Regions from separate parts of the Streptomyces sp. NPDC029956 genome, predicted to be linked through region 2. Evidence: riboswitches for the same ligand, from Rfam matches in the RefSeq annotation. Region 2 holds a riboswitch; each other region holds the start of a gene.
The links. A riboswitch is a leader RNA that binds a small molecule or an ion and turns the genes downstream of it on or off. The one in region 2 is predicted to bind cobalamin.
Positions count from the first base shown of each region.

Region 1 (5,105 bases), on a different contig from region 2:
GTCGGCTGCCTCTTTGCTGTACTCATCCTTGACCTGCGGCTCGACGTGGGCGATGGCACCGCCGATGCGAGAGCTCTGCGGCTCCAGCAGATCAGGATCCATGGCGATCTGACGCTTGGCGAAGAGGAGAACCAGGAGGGTGGTGGGTCACCGCATCGCCGCGCGCCGCGTTCAGGGCATCGGGAAACGCGCCGGACGCGGCGCCGAGAAGATAGAGGACGGCTGGGCGAATGAGGCATGCATGTCGCTGAATCGCCGTCGCAGGTTCCGTGGTCGAAGTCGCCTGGGTCCGACGGGTGACGCACCGGTGCGCCACCGCGACCTCGCGTCGATAATTGCACCATGATGCGCATTCGCAAAGATCGTTGCGCGCGACGGGAACCTGATGCGCCATCAGGAAAGTCAGCATTGAGTCAGCATCAGTACCGCCCAGAACCGCCACCCGGCGCCAGGGACCGTCAAGATCAACATTTCGCTCCACATGCTCTGACCTGCAAAGACCCTGCCCAGCAGCTTGCCTGTTAGTCTCATCAGGAGGTAACCATGAGGATGCTCATCAACGTGCCCGAGACCGTCGTCGCCGACGCGTTGCGCGGGATGGCCGCCGCTCATCCCGAGCTCACCGTCGACGTGGAGCGGCGGGTCGTGGTGCGGCGGGACGCGCCCGTGGCCGGGAAGGTCGCGTTGGTGTCCGGCGGCGGCTCCGGACACGAGCCGTTGCACGGGGGGTTCGTGGGGCCCGGGATGCTGGCGGCCGCCTGTCCCGGCGAGGTGTTCACCTCCCCGGTGCCCGACCAGATGGTGCGGGCCGCGGCCGCCGTCGACAGTGGCGCCGGGGTGTTGTTCGTCGTCAAGAACTACACCGGTGACGTGCTGAACTTCGAGATGGCGGCGGAGCTCGCCGAGGACGAGGGCATCCAGGTCGCCAAGGTCCTCATCGACGACGACGTCGCCGTCACGGACAGCCTCTACACGGCCGGCCGGCGCGGGACCGGCGGCACGCTCTTCGTAGAGAAGATCGCGGGCGCCGCGGCCGAGGAGGGCGCGCCCCTGGAGCGCGTGGAGGCGATCGCACGCCGGGTCAACGAGCGCTGCCGTTCCTTCGGTGTCGCCCTGAGCGCGTGCACCACCCCCGCCAAGGGCAGCCCCACCTTCGATCTTCCCGAGGGCGAGCTGGAGTTGGGCATCGGCATCCACGGCGAGCCGGGCCGCGAGCGGCGGCCGATGATGACCTCCCGCGAGATCGCGGACTTCGCCGTCGACGCCGTCGTCGAGGACCTCCGTCCGTCCGGGCCTGTCATCGCCCTGGTCAACGGGATGGGCGCCACTCCTCTCCTCGAGCTGTACGGGTTCAACGCCGAGGTGCAGCGCGTCCTGGGCGAGCGGCGTGTGCCGGTGGCCCGGACCCTCGTCGGGAACTACGTGACCTCGCTCGACATGGCCGGATGCTCGGTGACCCTGTGCGAGGTGGACGAGGAGCTCCTGCGTCTCTGGGACGCGCCCGTGGAGACGCCCGCGCTTCGCTGGGGCCGGTGAGACGAACGAGAAGAGGAGACCGACATGACACAGACCTTCGACGCCGACTTCCTCGTGCGCTGGCTGGCCGCCGTGGCCGAAGCCGTCGACCGGGAGGCGGACCGGCTCACCGAGCTCGACTCGGCCATCGGCGACGCCGACCACGGCGCCAACCTCAAGCGCGGCTTCGCCGCCGTGACCGAGACCCTGGCCAAGGACCCGCCCGCCACACCGGGCGGTGTGCTCACCGCAGCCGGACGGCACCTGATCTCCACCGTGGGCGGCGCTTCGGGGCCCCTGTACGGCACGCTGCTGCGTCGTACCGGCAAGACGCTCGGCGACGACGAGCGCGTCACCCGGGAGCAGTTGGCGGAGGCGTTCGGCTCGGGCGTGGCCGCCGTGTCCCAGCTGGGCGGCGCGCAGGTGGGCGACAAGACGATGCTCGACGCGCTCGTGCCGGCCGTGGAGGGCCTGCGGAAGTCGTTCGGCGCGGCCCGCGCGGCGGCCGAGGAGGGTGCCCTCGCGACCGTACCCCTGCGGGCGCGCAAGGGCAGGGCCAGCTACCTGGGCGAGCGGTCGGTGGGACACCAGGATCCCGGGGCCACGTCCTCCGCATTGCTGTTCGCCGCCCTCGACGAGACCGCCCGTACGGAGACGGCCGGGACGACGGAGACGCCCAGCACCGAGGGGGCCTCATGAGCGCGGTCGGCTCCGGTCTCGTCGGCATCGTGCTCGTCTCGCACAGCGCCGCCGTCGCGACCGCCGTGGCCGAGCTGGCCCAGGGGCTCGCCGGGGGCGGTGACCTCGCCCCGGTCGTCCCGGCCGGCGGGACCCCCGACGGTGGTCTCGGGACGAGTTCCGAGCTGATCTCCGCGGCGGCGAAGGCCGTGGACGGGGGCGCCGGGGTGGCGATCCTCGTCGATCTGGGGAGCGCGGTGCTCACGGTGAAGGTCCTCCTCGCGGAGGGCGACGAACTGCCCGAGGGTTCCCGGCTCGTGGACGCGCCGTTCGTCGAGGGCGCGGTCGCCGCCCTGGTCACGGCGAGCGCGGGCGGGGACCTCGACGCCGTGGCGGCCGCCGCGTCGGAGGCGTACGCCTACCGCAAGGAGTGAGGGCACGGGAATCCTGTGCAGCAGCCTCAAGTGGTCGGGTTTCAGGCGCCGTTTGGCCGGAACTCGGCCGCTGTGGCGACGTGAGTGCGACCTACTCTTGGAGATCGCGGCCCTGAGACGGCTGTGCTGCCGGGCCTCTCCGGGCGCTGGCGTTCACCTGTGGTCCACCTGGTCCGCCCAGGTGATGGAGGAGGGGCAATGGGCAGTCTGCCTGTCATGGTCGTTTTCGCGCTCGTGTGGTTGCTGATCGCACTCGTGCCCCTGCGCACTCCGTCCGCCCGCAGGGGATGGGCGAGGGGCGTACTCGGCGTCTCGGCCCTCCTGGTGATCGGCGCCGCCCTGTTCGGAGCCAACGCGGAGGTGTCGGCCGGCTACGACGGTCCCGACCCCATGCTGCTCGCGGCGCTCGCGGCAGCGGTCCTCGTGGCCCCGGGTGCGATCGCGGCCCTGGTGCGCAACGCCAGGAACAGCTAGGCCGCGGGGACCCTACGAGCACCCACATTGTGATGTACCTGGTCAACGCACTAATGTCACAGGGCCTTGGTGTACGGGAAACCGGTGCAGTACCGGTGCGGCCCTCGCCACTGTGATCGGGAGGTCCGGCTCCACCCCCGCGGGGAACACCCTCGGGGAAGCCACTGGACCACGTCGGGAGACCGTCGTGGTGTGGGAAGGCGGAGTCGGGCGGAATGACCGTCAGCCAGGAGACCGGCCAGGGTGCGTTGTCCATCCACGAGGTGCTGGAGAGGGTCTCCCAACCATGCATATAGCCGAGGGGTATCTGCCCCCTGTGCACGCGGCCGCCTGGGGCGTCGCGTCCGCGCCGTTCGTCGTCCACGGGGTCCGCGCGCTGACCCGCGAAGTGCGGTCCAATCCTGAGTCCACCCTGTTGCTCGGCGCCGCCGGCGCCTTCACGTTCGTCCTGTCGGCACTCAAGCTGCCCTCCGTGACGGGGAGTTGTTCACATCCCACCGGTACCGGCCTCGGTGCCATCCTGTTCCGGCCGCCGATCATGGCGGTCCTGGGAACGATCACCCTGCTGTTCCAGGCGCTCCTGCTCGCCCACGGCGGGCTCACCACGCTCGGCGCGAACGTCTTCTCGATGGCGATCGTCGGGCCCTGGGCGGGATTCGGGGCCTATGTACTGCTGCGCCGGTTCGGTGCGCCGCTGATGGTCGCCGTCTTCTTCGGCGCGTTCGTCGCCGACCTGTCCACGTACTGCGTCACCAGCGTCCAGCTGGCGCTCGCCTTCCCCGACCCGGGCAGCGGCATCCCCGGCGCGCTCGCCAAGTTCGGCGGGATCTTCGCCGTCACCCAGATTCCGCTCGCGGTCAGCGAGGGCCTGCTCACCGTGCTCGTGATGCGCCTGCTGACCCAGTCCAGCAAGGGCGACCTGATCCGGCTCGGCGTCCTCACCGGACGCACGTCGGAGCGACGCGAGGAGGCGAGCGCTCGATGAGCCGGAACACGAAGATCAACGCCCTGCTGCTCCTCGTCGTCGCCGCGCTCGCGGTCCTGCCGCTCGCGCTGGGACTCGGGGACCACAAGGAGGAGCCCTTCGCGGGGGCCGACGCGGAGGCCGAGACCGCGATCACGGAACTCCAGCCGGACTACGAGCCGTGGTTCAGCCCGCTCTACGAGCCGCCGTCCGGGGAGATCGAGTCGGCGCTGTTCGCCCTTCAGGCGGCCCTCGGTGCCGGTGTCCTGGCGTACTACTTCGGTCTGCGGCGCGGCCGTCGACAGGGCGCGGCGCGGGCCGAGGCAGCCGAGACGTCCCAGGTGCAGGGCGCCGGAGCGGGGGTGACAGGGGCCGCCGGGGCCGGGACGGCGGAGCACGAGAGCGGCGCCGGTTCCAGCGCCGGTTCCCCCTCCGACACCACCGGCTCCAGCGCCGGCACCGGTCCGGGCGCGTAGTCGCCGATGCTGCCGATCGACGCGGCGGCGCACAGCAGTCGCTGGCGCCGCCGCCATCCCGCCGAGAAGGCGCTTCTCGGCTTCGGTCTCACCCTGTGCGCGGTCGGCCTGCCGCCGTGGCCCGGCGCGGTCCTCGTCGCGGCGGCCACGCTCACCGTGCTGCTCGGTCCGGCCGGCGTGCCGGGCCGGGCGCTGTGGCGGGCGTTCCGGATCCCGCTCGGGTTCTGTGTCACGGGCGCGATCCCGCTGCTGTTCGAAGTGGGCGGCGACCGGGGGCTCGTCGCCCTCGCGCCGGACGGTCCGACGCATGCGGGCGAGTTGCTGCTGCGGACCGCTTCGGCATCCCTCGGGGTGCTGCTCTTCGCGTTCACGACGCCGGTGTCCGACGTCCTGCCCCGGCTGGTACGGGCGGGGGTGCCGGCGCCGGTGGTGGACGTCGCCCTGGTGATGTACCGGATCATCTTCCTGCTGCTCGACGCCATGTCCAAGATCCGGCAGGCGCAGGCGGCCCGGCTCGGGCACACGACACGGGCGGCGACCTGGCGTTCCCTCGCGGGCCTCGGG
Region 1 is NZ_JBVHZJ010000040.1:13,883-18,987, forward strand. It holds gene dhaK (dihydroxyacetone kinase subunit DhaK) at 544-1,536, shown strand; gene dhaL (dihydroxyacetone kinase subunit DhaL) at 1,561-2,214, shown strand; gene ACZ4XX_RS27430 (PTS-dependent dihydroxyacetone kinase phosphotransferase subunit DhaM) at 2,211-2,627, shown strand; gene ACZ4XX_RS27435 (hypothetical protein) at 2,826-3,101, shown strand; cobalamin riboswitch at 3,125-3,358, shown strand; gene ACZ4XX_RS27440 (energy-coupling factor ABC transporter permease) at 3,388-4,086, shown strand; gene ACZ4XX_RS27445 (energy-coupling factor ABC transporter substrate-binding protein) at 4,083-4,541, shown strand; gene cbiQ (cobalt ECF transporter T component CbiQ) at 4,548-5,105, shown strand, end outside.
Region 1: another riboswitch for cobalamin. It lies ahead of ACZ4XX_RS27440 (energy-coupling factor ABC transporter permease); the one in region 2 lies ahead of ACZ4XX_RS18260 (ribonucleoside-diphosphate reductase subunit alpha).

Region 2 (5,105 bases):
TCGCAGGACTCGGGGTTCTCAAGGGAGCAGGCGAGGGCGTCCGCGTCGGGGGTCGCCTGCTGGACGGGGATGGTGGCGGCGGTGGGCGCCGCGGCCTGGGCGGCGCGGGCGATCCGGGTCGCCGGACGGGAGCGCAGGTAGTACGTGGTCTTCAGACCCTGCTTCCAGGCGTACGCGTACATCGACGACAGCTTGCCGATCGTCGGCGTCTCCAGGAACAGGTTCAGCGACTGCGACTGGTCGAGGAACGGGGTCCGGGCGGCGGCCATGTCGATCAGGCCGCGCTGCGGGATCTCCCACGCCGTGCGGTACAGCTCGCGGACCTCGGCCGGGACCCAGGTGAAGCCGGCCACCGAGCCGTTGGACTCGCGCAGCGCCTCACGGGTCTGCGCGTCCCACACGCCGAGCTCCTTCAGCTCGTCGACCAGGTACGAGTTGACCTGGAGGAACTCGCCCGAGAGCGTCTCGCGCTTGAACAGGTTGGAGACCTGCGGCTCGATGCACTCGTACACGCCGGCGATCGAGGCGATCGTCGCGGTCGGAGCGATGGCGAGGAGGAGGCTGTTGCGCATGCCGACGGCGGCGATCCGCTCGCGCAGCGCGGCCCAGCGCTCCGGCCAGTTCAGCTCGACCTCGTAGTGGTCCGGGTGGAGCACACCGCGGGCGGCGCGGGTCTTGTCCCAGGCGGGGACCGGACCGCTGCGCTCGGCGAGGTCGGCGGAGGCCTCGTACGCGGCGAGCATGATGCGCTCGGCGATACGGGTGGACAGCGCGCGCGCCTCGGCGGAGTCGAACGGCAGCTTCAGCTGGAAGAAGACGTCCTGGAGGCCCATCGCGCCCAGGCCGACCGGGCGCCAGCGGGCGTTGGAGCGGCCCGCCTGCTCGGTCGGGTAGAAGTTGATGTCGACGACCCGGTCGAGGAAGGTGACGGCCGTGCGGACGGTGGAGTCGAGGCGCTCCCAGTCGATGTCGCCGTCGACGACGAAGGCGCCGAGGTTGACCGAGCCCAGGTTGCAGACCGCGGTCTCGCCGTCGTCGGTGACCTCCAGGATCTCCGTGCAGAGGTTGGAGGAGTGGACGGTGTGGCCGGGCTCGGCGGTCTGGTTGGCCGTCCGGTTCGAGGCGTCCTTGAAGGTCATCCAGCCGTTGCCGGTCTGGGCCAGGGTCCGCATCATGCGGCCGTACAGGTCGCGGGCCGGCATCGTCTTGCGGGCCAGGCCCGCGGCCTCGGCCTTGTGGTAGGCGGCGTCGAACTCCGCGCCCCACAGGTCGACGAGCTCGGGCACGTCCGAGGGGGAGAACAGCGACCAGTCGGCGTCGGCGTTGACGCGGCGCATGAACTCGTCGGGGATCCAGTGCGCCAGGTTCAGGTTGTGCGTACGGCGCTGGTCCTCGCCCGTGTTGTCGCGGAGCTCCAGGAACTCCTCGATGTCCGCGTGCCAGGTCTCCAGGTAGACGGCGGCGGCGCCCTTGCGGCGGCCGCCCTGGTTCACGGCGGCGACGGAGGCGTCGAGGGTCTTCAGGAACGGCACGATGCCGTTGGAGTGCCCGTTGGTGCCGCGGATCAGCGAACCGCGGGCGCGGATGCGGGAGTAGGAGAGGCCGATGCCGCCCGCGTGCTTCGAGAGGCGCGCGACCTGGTGGTAGCGGTCGTAGATGGAGTCCAGCTCGTCCTGCGGGGAGTCCAGGAGGTAGCAGGAGGACATCTGCGGGTGGCGGGTGCCGGAGTTGAAGAGCGTGGGGGAGGACGGCAGGTAGTCGAGCCGGCTCATCAGGCGGTAGAGGGCGGTGACCTCGTCGAGCGCGCGGACGCTGTCGTCCTCGGCGAGGCCGCAGGCCACACGGAGCATGAAGTGCTGCGGGGTCTCGACCACCTTGCGGGTGATCGGGTGGCGCAGCAGGTAGCGCGAGTAGAGGGTGCGCAGACCGAAGTAGCCGAAGCGGTCGTCGGCGGTCGCGTCGATCGTCGCGTCGAGCCGGTCCGCGTGCAGCGCGACGAACTCGGCGGTGCGGTCGGCGATCAGGCCCTCGCGGTGACCGACGGCGACGGAGGCCGAGAAGGAGAAGGAGCCCTGGCCGGCGGCCTCGTCGGCGATCGTGATCGTCAGGAGCCGGGCGGCGAGCCGGGAGTACGCCGGGTCCTCGGCGATCAGACCGGCGGCCGACTCGGTGGCCAGCTCGCGCAGTTCCGCCTCGTCCGCCACTGCGCTGCGGCCGCGCAGTGCGGCGGCGGCGACCTTGCCGGGGTCGGTGTCGGGGAGATCGGCGGTGAGGTCGGTCAGGGTCCGCAGCAGCACGGTCCCGGGGCCGTCGCTCTCGACCGCGGAAGCCTCGGCGGAAGCCGGATCGGCGGGCGCGATGGTCACGTGGGGGCTCTCCCTCGCTCGGCTCGGGGCCGCGGCGGGGGATGGCGGGCATGCGGGCATCCGTAACGCCGGACGCGACGCTTCCACCGGCCCACTCCGCGAGGCCCGGACGTCGTTGGCACCCGGAACGGACGGACCGGATGCGCTGGCGGCAGGTCCTCGGACTCACCTCGCCCGAATACGTCGTATCCGTACGAAGCACACCGTTGCGGGACAGTTCCGGATTCGCGCCGGATTCCCCTGCGTCGACAGCGAGGATGAGCATACATGTGGGGGGCGCCGCTTGCGGAACCCCCCACATGTTGTGTCGCCCCCCCCGGCTCAGAACTCCAAGGAGTAGGTGCGCAGGCGGTGGTCGGGGAGGGGCTCCCAGTCCCGGTCCGGGGTGCGGACGAAGCCCAGACGCTCGTAGATCCGGTGCGCGGAGACCATCGTGGCGTCCGTGGACAGCACGATGCGCCGGCACCCGGGGAGGGCCCGTGCGCGGTCGATACAGGCCCGTACGAGGGCCTCTCCGACGCCCCGGCCGCGGGCCTCCCGGGAGACCACGAGCATCCGGAACTCGGCCTCGCCCTCGACGGCGATGTCCGCCCACGGGGTCGAGCCGGTGGCGAAGGTCACCCCGCCGAGCAGTCGCCCGTCGCCGTCCTCGGCGACGAGCACCTCGCTCTCGCGCGCCCGCCGGGCGGTGTCCCGGAGCACGTGCAGATACGAGTCCTCCGCCCCGTACTTCAGCAGCCCGTCGTTCAGATAGGTCCCCGCGGTGAGTTCACCGAGCGCCTCGTGGTCCTCGGGCCGTACCGCCCTGATCGTGAAGTCCATGAGGGCAGTGTGCCTCCGGCGGCCCGGAGGCCCCCAGCGGGTCTCAGCCGCCGGCCCCCACCGAGTTGTCGGGTGCGCCGTCGCCCACCGGCGGCAGGTCGCCGCGTCCGACGGGCCGCCCGCCGCCCGTCTGCTCCGGCAGGACGGCGTCGAGGTCGGCGGCGTCGGCGCGGTGGGTGCGCTCGGCGGCGCCCCGGAGTGCCTTCCGGTCCACCGTGAGCGGGGCGGCGACCTCGACGCGCAGCCCGTTCTCGGTGCGTACGTACGCGTGCTGCCCGGGGGAGCGGAGGTACCAGCGGTCTCCGTCCCGGACGCAGCCGTCGGACCCGGCGCTGTCCGCCGCGGCGCACTCCTTCTCCGAGAAGGGGCGGCGCTCGGCGGAGACGGTCAGGCGGACGCCGTCCTTCCGCAGGTAGGAGACCTGGAAGCCGTCGTCGCCGACGACCCCCGACGCCATCCGGGAGGCTTCGAAGCCCTCGGCCTCGGTGACGTACACATGGTCCTTGTCGGTCTGTGCCCAGCGGGCACGGGCGTCCAGCTCGGCCGCGTCGGGCGTCGGGGGGCCGCCCGCCGTCTCGGTGCCGCAACCGGTGACGGCGAGGGCGAGGGTGAAGGGGAGCAGGGCGAGCGGGGCGAGGAGTGGTCGGGTGCGCATGTCCCGCATCCTCGCCCGGGGACGGCGAAGGCCGCCATGCCTCCGGGTGGGGCAGGGCGGCCTTCGTCAGGTCCGGCGCCGGATCAGTGGGTCTCGGCGCCGACCTTCGGGAGCTTCGGGTCGACACCGCGGTCGCCCGCGTCGGCCGTGTAGTCCTCCGGGGAGGTCTCGTCGATGCCCTCGGGGGCCTTCACGGCCTTGAGGACGAAGGTCAGGACGACCGTGACGAGGACGTTGAGGAGGAAGGCGGTGAGACCGATGTAGCCGATCTCGCCGATGCCCGGGATCTCCGCGGAGGAGCCGCCGAAGTGCTTCTGGGTGGGGCTGGCGACCCCGTAGGCGGCGACCGTGCCGTAGATCATGCCGACGGCCCAGCCGGCGAGCAGCGCCCAGCGGTGGAACCAGCGGGTGAAGAGACCGCCGACGAGGGCCGGGAAGGTCTGCAGGATCCAGATGCCGCCGAGCAGCTGGAAGTTGATCGCGACCGTCTTGTCCATGGTGAGGACGAAGGCGAGCGCGCCGACCTTCACGAGCAGCGAGACCAGCTTGGAGACCTTGGTCTCCTGGGCCGGGGTGGCGTCCGGTTTGATGAAGTCCTTGTAGATGTTGCGGGTGAAGAGGTTGGCCGCGGCGATCGACATGATCGCGGCGGGTACGAGCGCGCCGATGCCGATCGCGGCGAACGCGACGCCCGCGAACCAGTCCGGGAACATCGTCTCGAACAGCTGCGGGATGGCGAGCTGGCCGTTCTTCACCTGGATCCCGGCGGCGATCGCCATGAAGCCGAGCAGCGCGAGCAGGCCCAGCATCAGCGAGTACAGCGGCAGGATCGTGGTGTTGCGGCGGATGACCTCACGGCTCCGGGACGACAGCGTCGCCGTGATGGAGTGCGGGTACATGAACAGCGCGAGCGCCGAGCCGAGCGCCAGCGTCGCGTACGTCCACTGGCCGGCCTCACCGGGGACGAGCGAGCCGCGCGGCTTGCCGGTCGCCGGGTTGGTCTGCGCGTACGCCTCGCCCGCCTTGGCGAAGATCTCGTCGAAGCCGCCCAGCTTGATCGGGATGTAGATGATCGCCACCGCGATGACGATGTAGATCAGGGTGTCCTTGACGAAGGCGATGAGCGCGGGGGCGCGCAGGCCCGAGGAGTACGTGTACGCCGCGAGGACACCGAAGGCGATGAGCAGCGGCAGGTCCTTGATGAACCAGTGGGTGTTCTCGCCGCCGCCGACGCCCATCACGTCCAGGACGGCCTGGATGCC
Region 2 is NZ_JBVHZJ010000020.1:43,178-48,282, reverse strand. It holds gene ACZ4XX_RS18260 (ribonucleoside-diphosphate reductase subunit alpha) at 1-2,366, opposite strand, end outside; cobalamin riboswitch at 2,500-2,665, opposite strand; gene ACZ4XX_RS18255 (GNAT family N-acetyltransferase) at 2,688-3,188, opposite strand; gene ACZ4XX_RS18250 (hypothetical protein) at 3,232-3,843, opposite strand; gene mctP (monocarboxylate uptake permease MctP) at 3,927-5,105, opposite strand, start outside.

Region 3 (5,105 bases), on a different contig from region 2:
GCGAGGGACCCGGTGCAGGTGGTGCCGGACGCGAAGGCGAGGGTGTCCCCGGCCGCGTACGTCCTCCCGTTGGCCTGGGCGATGCTGTTGAACGGCGCGGCCTGGCTGCCGTCGCCGGCGGCCGGACGCGAGCAGTCCACGTAGGTGGTGCTCCCGGCGGCCGAGGCGGGCGGGGCGGGGAGGGCGACGCTGCCGGCGAGGGCGAGCGCGACGGCGACGAGCCCGCCGACCGCCGCACGCCGCCCCGGGAATGCCTCCATGGTCATGACGCGACACCTTTCTCGAGGTCTGGTGCCGCCAGAAGCTAGGTGGGGCCGATGAGCGAGTCAATGCAGAAGTGTCGAATGATCGAATATCGATCAGGCTGCGGTTGATTGGTCGACTCAGGGGTCGGGGCGGTCGTCCCGGGCCGGGCGAGGAGGCGGGGTCCGAGGGGCGGCTCCGTGACCGGCCCGATGGCTGCAGCGGGCGCACGATGACGCGTTCTCGCGAGAGTGCTCGGTCCCTGCTGTGCGAGCAGGTGCTCGACGCGGCCTACCGCCTCGTCGCCGCGATCACGCCGAGGATCGCGTACCCGGGCGGCAGGGCCTGACCGGTACGGCGTCAACCTGACGTGGGGCAAGAGGAAGAGGCCCGGTGTCGGACACGGGGGATCTCCGACACCGGGCCTCTGTTGAATATTCTACGAGACGCGGGGGAGTGGTCTGCACCACCCGCGCCGATTCACTCCGCCGCCGAGAACGCGTACGGCCCCGGCCCCGGCATCAGGCCCGCGAGAAGGCCCGGCAGGGCGCTGGGGAAGCCCTGCCGACGGGCGAAGGGCGGCCGCACGGGGTACACCTCCCCTGAGGCGCGGATGTGGCCGACCGGGGCTCCCGCCCCTCCGCCGCGCCCCCGGTGACGACGACGAGGAGGCCGCCGTGGACGGCAGAAGCAAAGGGTTCGTGCAGTCCTTCAACCGTGCCGGCGGGTACGGGTTCGTCGTTCCCGTGGGCTCCGAGGAACAGGTGTACTTCAGCGCCGAGGACATCGAGGGCGAGGGCCGCACGCTCTCCGAGGGGCAGCAGGTCTCCTTCGTCCTGGTCCTCGGCGACGGCCGCTTCGAGGCGAAGGAACTGCGCGTCTGACGGACGGCTCCTCGTAGGCCCTGCCGTCACGCTCCCGCCCGTCCCGCGATCTCGGGCGACGACGGGAGCGTGATGACAGGACCTGGCCCCGGGCGGGAAGGTGCGCCGGTGGTACCGTGCCGAGGCCAGTCGCACCTTTGTACGCACCTGAACGGGTACGTGCACGGGTCAGGGAATCCGGTGCGAGACCGGAACTGACGCGCAGCGGTGAGGGCGACGGGCGGAGCATCGGCCACTGGGCGGCACGACGGGCCCGGGAAGGCGCTCCGTCCGGCTGACCCCGAGTCCGAAGACCTGCTGGCGGCCCCGGCGGCACGCTGTCGTGCGGGGAGCACCGTACGACAGGCTCCGCGTATGAGCCGTGGCCGCAGAGGAAGTTCCCGTGCCGCTCGCACAACCCGTCCGTTCCGCCGCGCTGTTCCTGACGGCAGGCCTCCTGCTCCTGACCGCGACCGGGTGCGGGGGCGGGACCACCGCCCCCTCCCCGAAGCGCGCCGCGGCTTCCGGGGCGGAGTATCCCGTGACCCTCGACGACAACTGCGGACAGCGGGTCACGGTCGACCGGGCCCCGCAGCGGGCCGTCGCCCTCGACCAGGGCGCGGCGGAGATCATGCTCTCCCTCGGCCTCGCCGACCGCATGGCCGGCACCGCCACCTGGACGGACCCGGTGCTCCAGGGCCTGGAGGAGGAGAACGCCAAGGTCCCGCGCCTCGCCGACCGCTACCCCTCCTTCGAGAAGGTCCTCGACGCCGAACCCGACTTCGCGGCGGCCTCCTTCTCGTACACCCTGGGCAAGGGCGGAGTGGCGCCCCGCGAGCGCTTCGAGGAACTCGGCGTCCCCACGTACCTCTCGCCCACCGACTGCGTCGGCAAGGACAACAGCGGCGACGGCGACGGAGTCCGCACCCGGCCGCTGACCATGGAGACGGTGTACGGCGAGATCCGTGACCTGGCCCGGGTCTTCGCGGTGCCGGAGCGCGGCGAGAAGCTCGTTGCCTCCCTCAAGTCCCGTGTGAAGAAGGCCACTTCCACCGGAGGCTTCGAGGACGTCACGGTCCTCTACTGGTTCGCCAACGCCGAGGCGCCCTACATGGCGGGCTGCTGCGGCGCTCCCGGGATCGTCACCCGGACCCTCGGAGCGAAGAACGTCTTCGACGACACACGCGCCGAGTGGCCCCAGATCAACTGGGAGACCGTCGCCGACCGCGACCCCGACGTCCTCGTCATCGGCGACCTGACCCGCCGGTCGCAGTCGGCCGAGAGCGCCGCCAAGAAGATCGAGTTCCTGGAGTCGGACCCGGTCACCCGGAACATGAAGGCGGTACGCGAGAAGCGGTACGTGCTGCTCAGCGGCCAGGCGATGAACCCGACCGTCCGCACGGTCGACGCCGTCGAGAAGGTGGCGGCGGCGCTCCGCTCGTACGGTCTCGCGAAGTGACCGCGCCACCGCTCACCCGGTCGGCGGCGGTCGTACGCGGAGGGGGCGCGGCGCTGCTGTGGACGGTGGCGGGGCTCGCCGTCCTGGCCGTCTCCGTCGCCGTGGCGATCACCATCGGGCCGGCGGAGATCGGTGTCGGCGACGTGTGGTCCGTGGTCGCCGCCCATCTCGCCGGGGGAGTCCCGGACGTCTCTCCGATCCGGGACGGCATCGTGTGGGACCTGCGACTGCCCCGCACCCTCCTCGCCGCCGTCTGCGGCGCCGGACTCGCGGTCTGCGGGGCGGTGATGCAGTCGCTGCTGCGCAATCCGCTCGCCGACCCCTTCGTCCTCGGCGTCTCCTCCGGCGCCTCGACCGGAGCGGTCGCCGTCGTCGTCCTCGGCGCGGGCGGGGGAGTCGTCACCGTCACCGGAGGGGCGTTCCTCGGGGCGGTGTGCTCCTTCGCCCTCGTGCTGCTCCTGAGCCACACCCTCGGCGGCTCCACGGACCGCGTGGTCCTCTCGGGCGTCGCCGCGATGCAGCTCTTCTCCGCCCTCACCTCGTTCGTCGTGATGACGGCGGCGGACGCCGAGACCACGCGCGGGGTCCTGTTCTGGCTGCTCGGCTCGCTCGGCGGGGCCGGCTGGGGCGACGTCGGCGTGTGCGGCGCGGTGCTCGCGGTGGCCCTGCTGATCTGCGGCGGACACGCGAGGACCCTGGACGCGTTCGCGTTCGGCGAGGAGGCCGCGGCGGCGCTCGGCGTCGCCGTCCTCCGGACCCGGCTCGTCCTGCTGTGCGTCACCGCCCTCCTGACGGCGGCCCTGGTCTCCGCCGCCGGAGCGATCGGCTTCGTCGGCCTCGTGCTGCCGCACGCGGCACGGGCGCTCGCGGGCCCGGGCCACGCGAGGCTGCTGCCCGTCACGGCCGTGACGGGCGCGGTGTTCCTGGTGTGGGCCGACACGCTCGCGCGGACGGTCCTCGACCCGCAGGAGGTACCGGTGGGTGTGGTGACGTCGCTGATCGGCGTACCGGCGTTCGTGCTCGTCCTGTACCGCACGAAGGGGGGCGCGCGATGACGGCGAACCCGCCCACCGGCTCCCGCACAGCTCCCGCGGCCACCCTCGCCCCGGCAGCCGCCGAGGCCCCCCACCCGCCCACCGCCGGGCTCCGGGCCGATCGTGTCTCCCGTGCCCTCGGTGGAGTCCTCGTCCTCGACGGGGTCAGCGTCACCCTCACCCCCGGCACCGTCACCGGGCTGCTCGGCCCCAACGGTTCGGGGAAGTCGACCCTGCTCAGGCTGCTCGCCGGCGTCCTCGCCCCGGACTCCGGGGTCGTCGCCCTCGACGGCGATCCCCTGGGGTCGCTCGGCCGCCGGGCCGTCGCCCGGCGCCTCGCCACCGTCGAGCAACAGGCAGACACCCAGACCGACCTGACCGTTGCCGACGTCGTACGCCTCGGCCGCGTCCCGCACCGCCGCGCCTGGACCCCGGCATCGGCGGCCGACGAGACCGCCGTGCGTTCCGCCCTCGCGCGCACGGGGCTCACCGACCGGGCCCGGCAGCCCTGGCGGACCCTCTCCGGCGGCGAGCGCCAGCGCGTCCAGATCGCCCGGGCCCTCGCCCAGGAGCCGCGCGAGCTGCTCCTCGACGAGCCCACCAACCACCTCGACATCCAGCACCAGCTGGACCTCCTGGCCCTCGTCGCCGAGCTGCGCCTCACCGCCGTCGTCGCCCTGCACGACCTCAACCTGGCGGCGATGTACTGCGACCGGCTGGTGGTCCTCGCCGCCGGCCGCGTGGTCGCCACCGGCACGCCGGGGGAGGTCCTCACCGAGGAGCTGATCGCCGATGTCTACCGCGTCCGCGCCGCCGTGACCCGCCCCGACCCCGAGGGACCTCCCCACATCCGCTTCCTGGGCACGGTCCGGAGCGCGGGCGGCTGAGGGGCGCCCGTCCGCCTGCCTACGATGGGCCCATGTCTGAGCGTGTAGATCCCGCGGTCCCGGCCGCGTCCCGGCCGCACGGGCGGACGCCGGGGGCGCTCGAACTCTCGGCGGCGGCGGAGGTGTTCGGCCTGCTCTCCGATCCCACCCGGCTGCACCTGGTCTGGCTGCTCACCCGCGGCGAGGCCGATGTGACCGCCCTGACGGAGGCCTGCGGGGCCGCGCGTCCCGCCGTCAGCCAGCACCTGGCCAAGCTGCGTCTGGCCGGGCTCGTCCAGTCCCGCAAGGACGGACGCCGCGTCGTGTACGCCATGCCGGACGGGCACCTCAAGCGGCTCGTGGTCGAGGCGATCAGCCGCGCCGATCACGAGGTGAGCGGCGAGCCCTGGCACGACTGAGGGCCTCACCGCAGCCCGGCCCCTGACATCAACATGTGCGCAAGTGTGCACATGTCCGCTACGTTGGTGACGTCCGCAGTCCGCCGTGGCCGACCGGGGGCGTCCTCATGCTGTCCGTGCTGCGCAACCCCACCTATCGCCGCCTCTTCGGCGCGCAGGTCGTCGCCCTCACCGGCACCGGCCTGGCGACCGTGGCCCTGAGCCTTCTCGCGTACGACCTG
Region 3 is NZ_JBVHZJ010000064.1:23,099-28,203, forward strand. It holds gene ACZ4XX_RS34280 (right-handed parallel beta-helix repeat-containing protein) at 1-266, opposite strand, end outside; gene ACZ4XX_RS34285 (cold-shock protein) at 921-1,127, shown strand; cobalamin riboswitch at 1,252-1,429, shown strand; gene ACZ4XX_RS34290 (ABC transporter substrate-binding protein) at 1,510-2,565, shown strand; gene ACZ4XX_RS34295 (FecCD family ABC transporter permease) at 2,562-3,620, shown strand; gene ACZ4XX_RS34300 (ABC transporter ATP-binding protein) at 3,617-4,486, shown strand; gene ACZ4XX_RS34305 (ArsR/SmtB family transcription factor) at 4,519-4,884, shown strand; gene ACZ4XX_RS34310 (MFS transporter) at 4,992-5,105, shown strand, end outside.
Region 3: another riboswitch for cobalamin. It lies ahead of ACZ4XX_RS34290 (ABC transporter substrate-binding protein); the one in region 2 lies ahead of ACZ4XX_RS18260 (ribonucleoside-diphosphate reductase subunit alpha).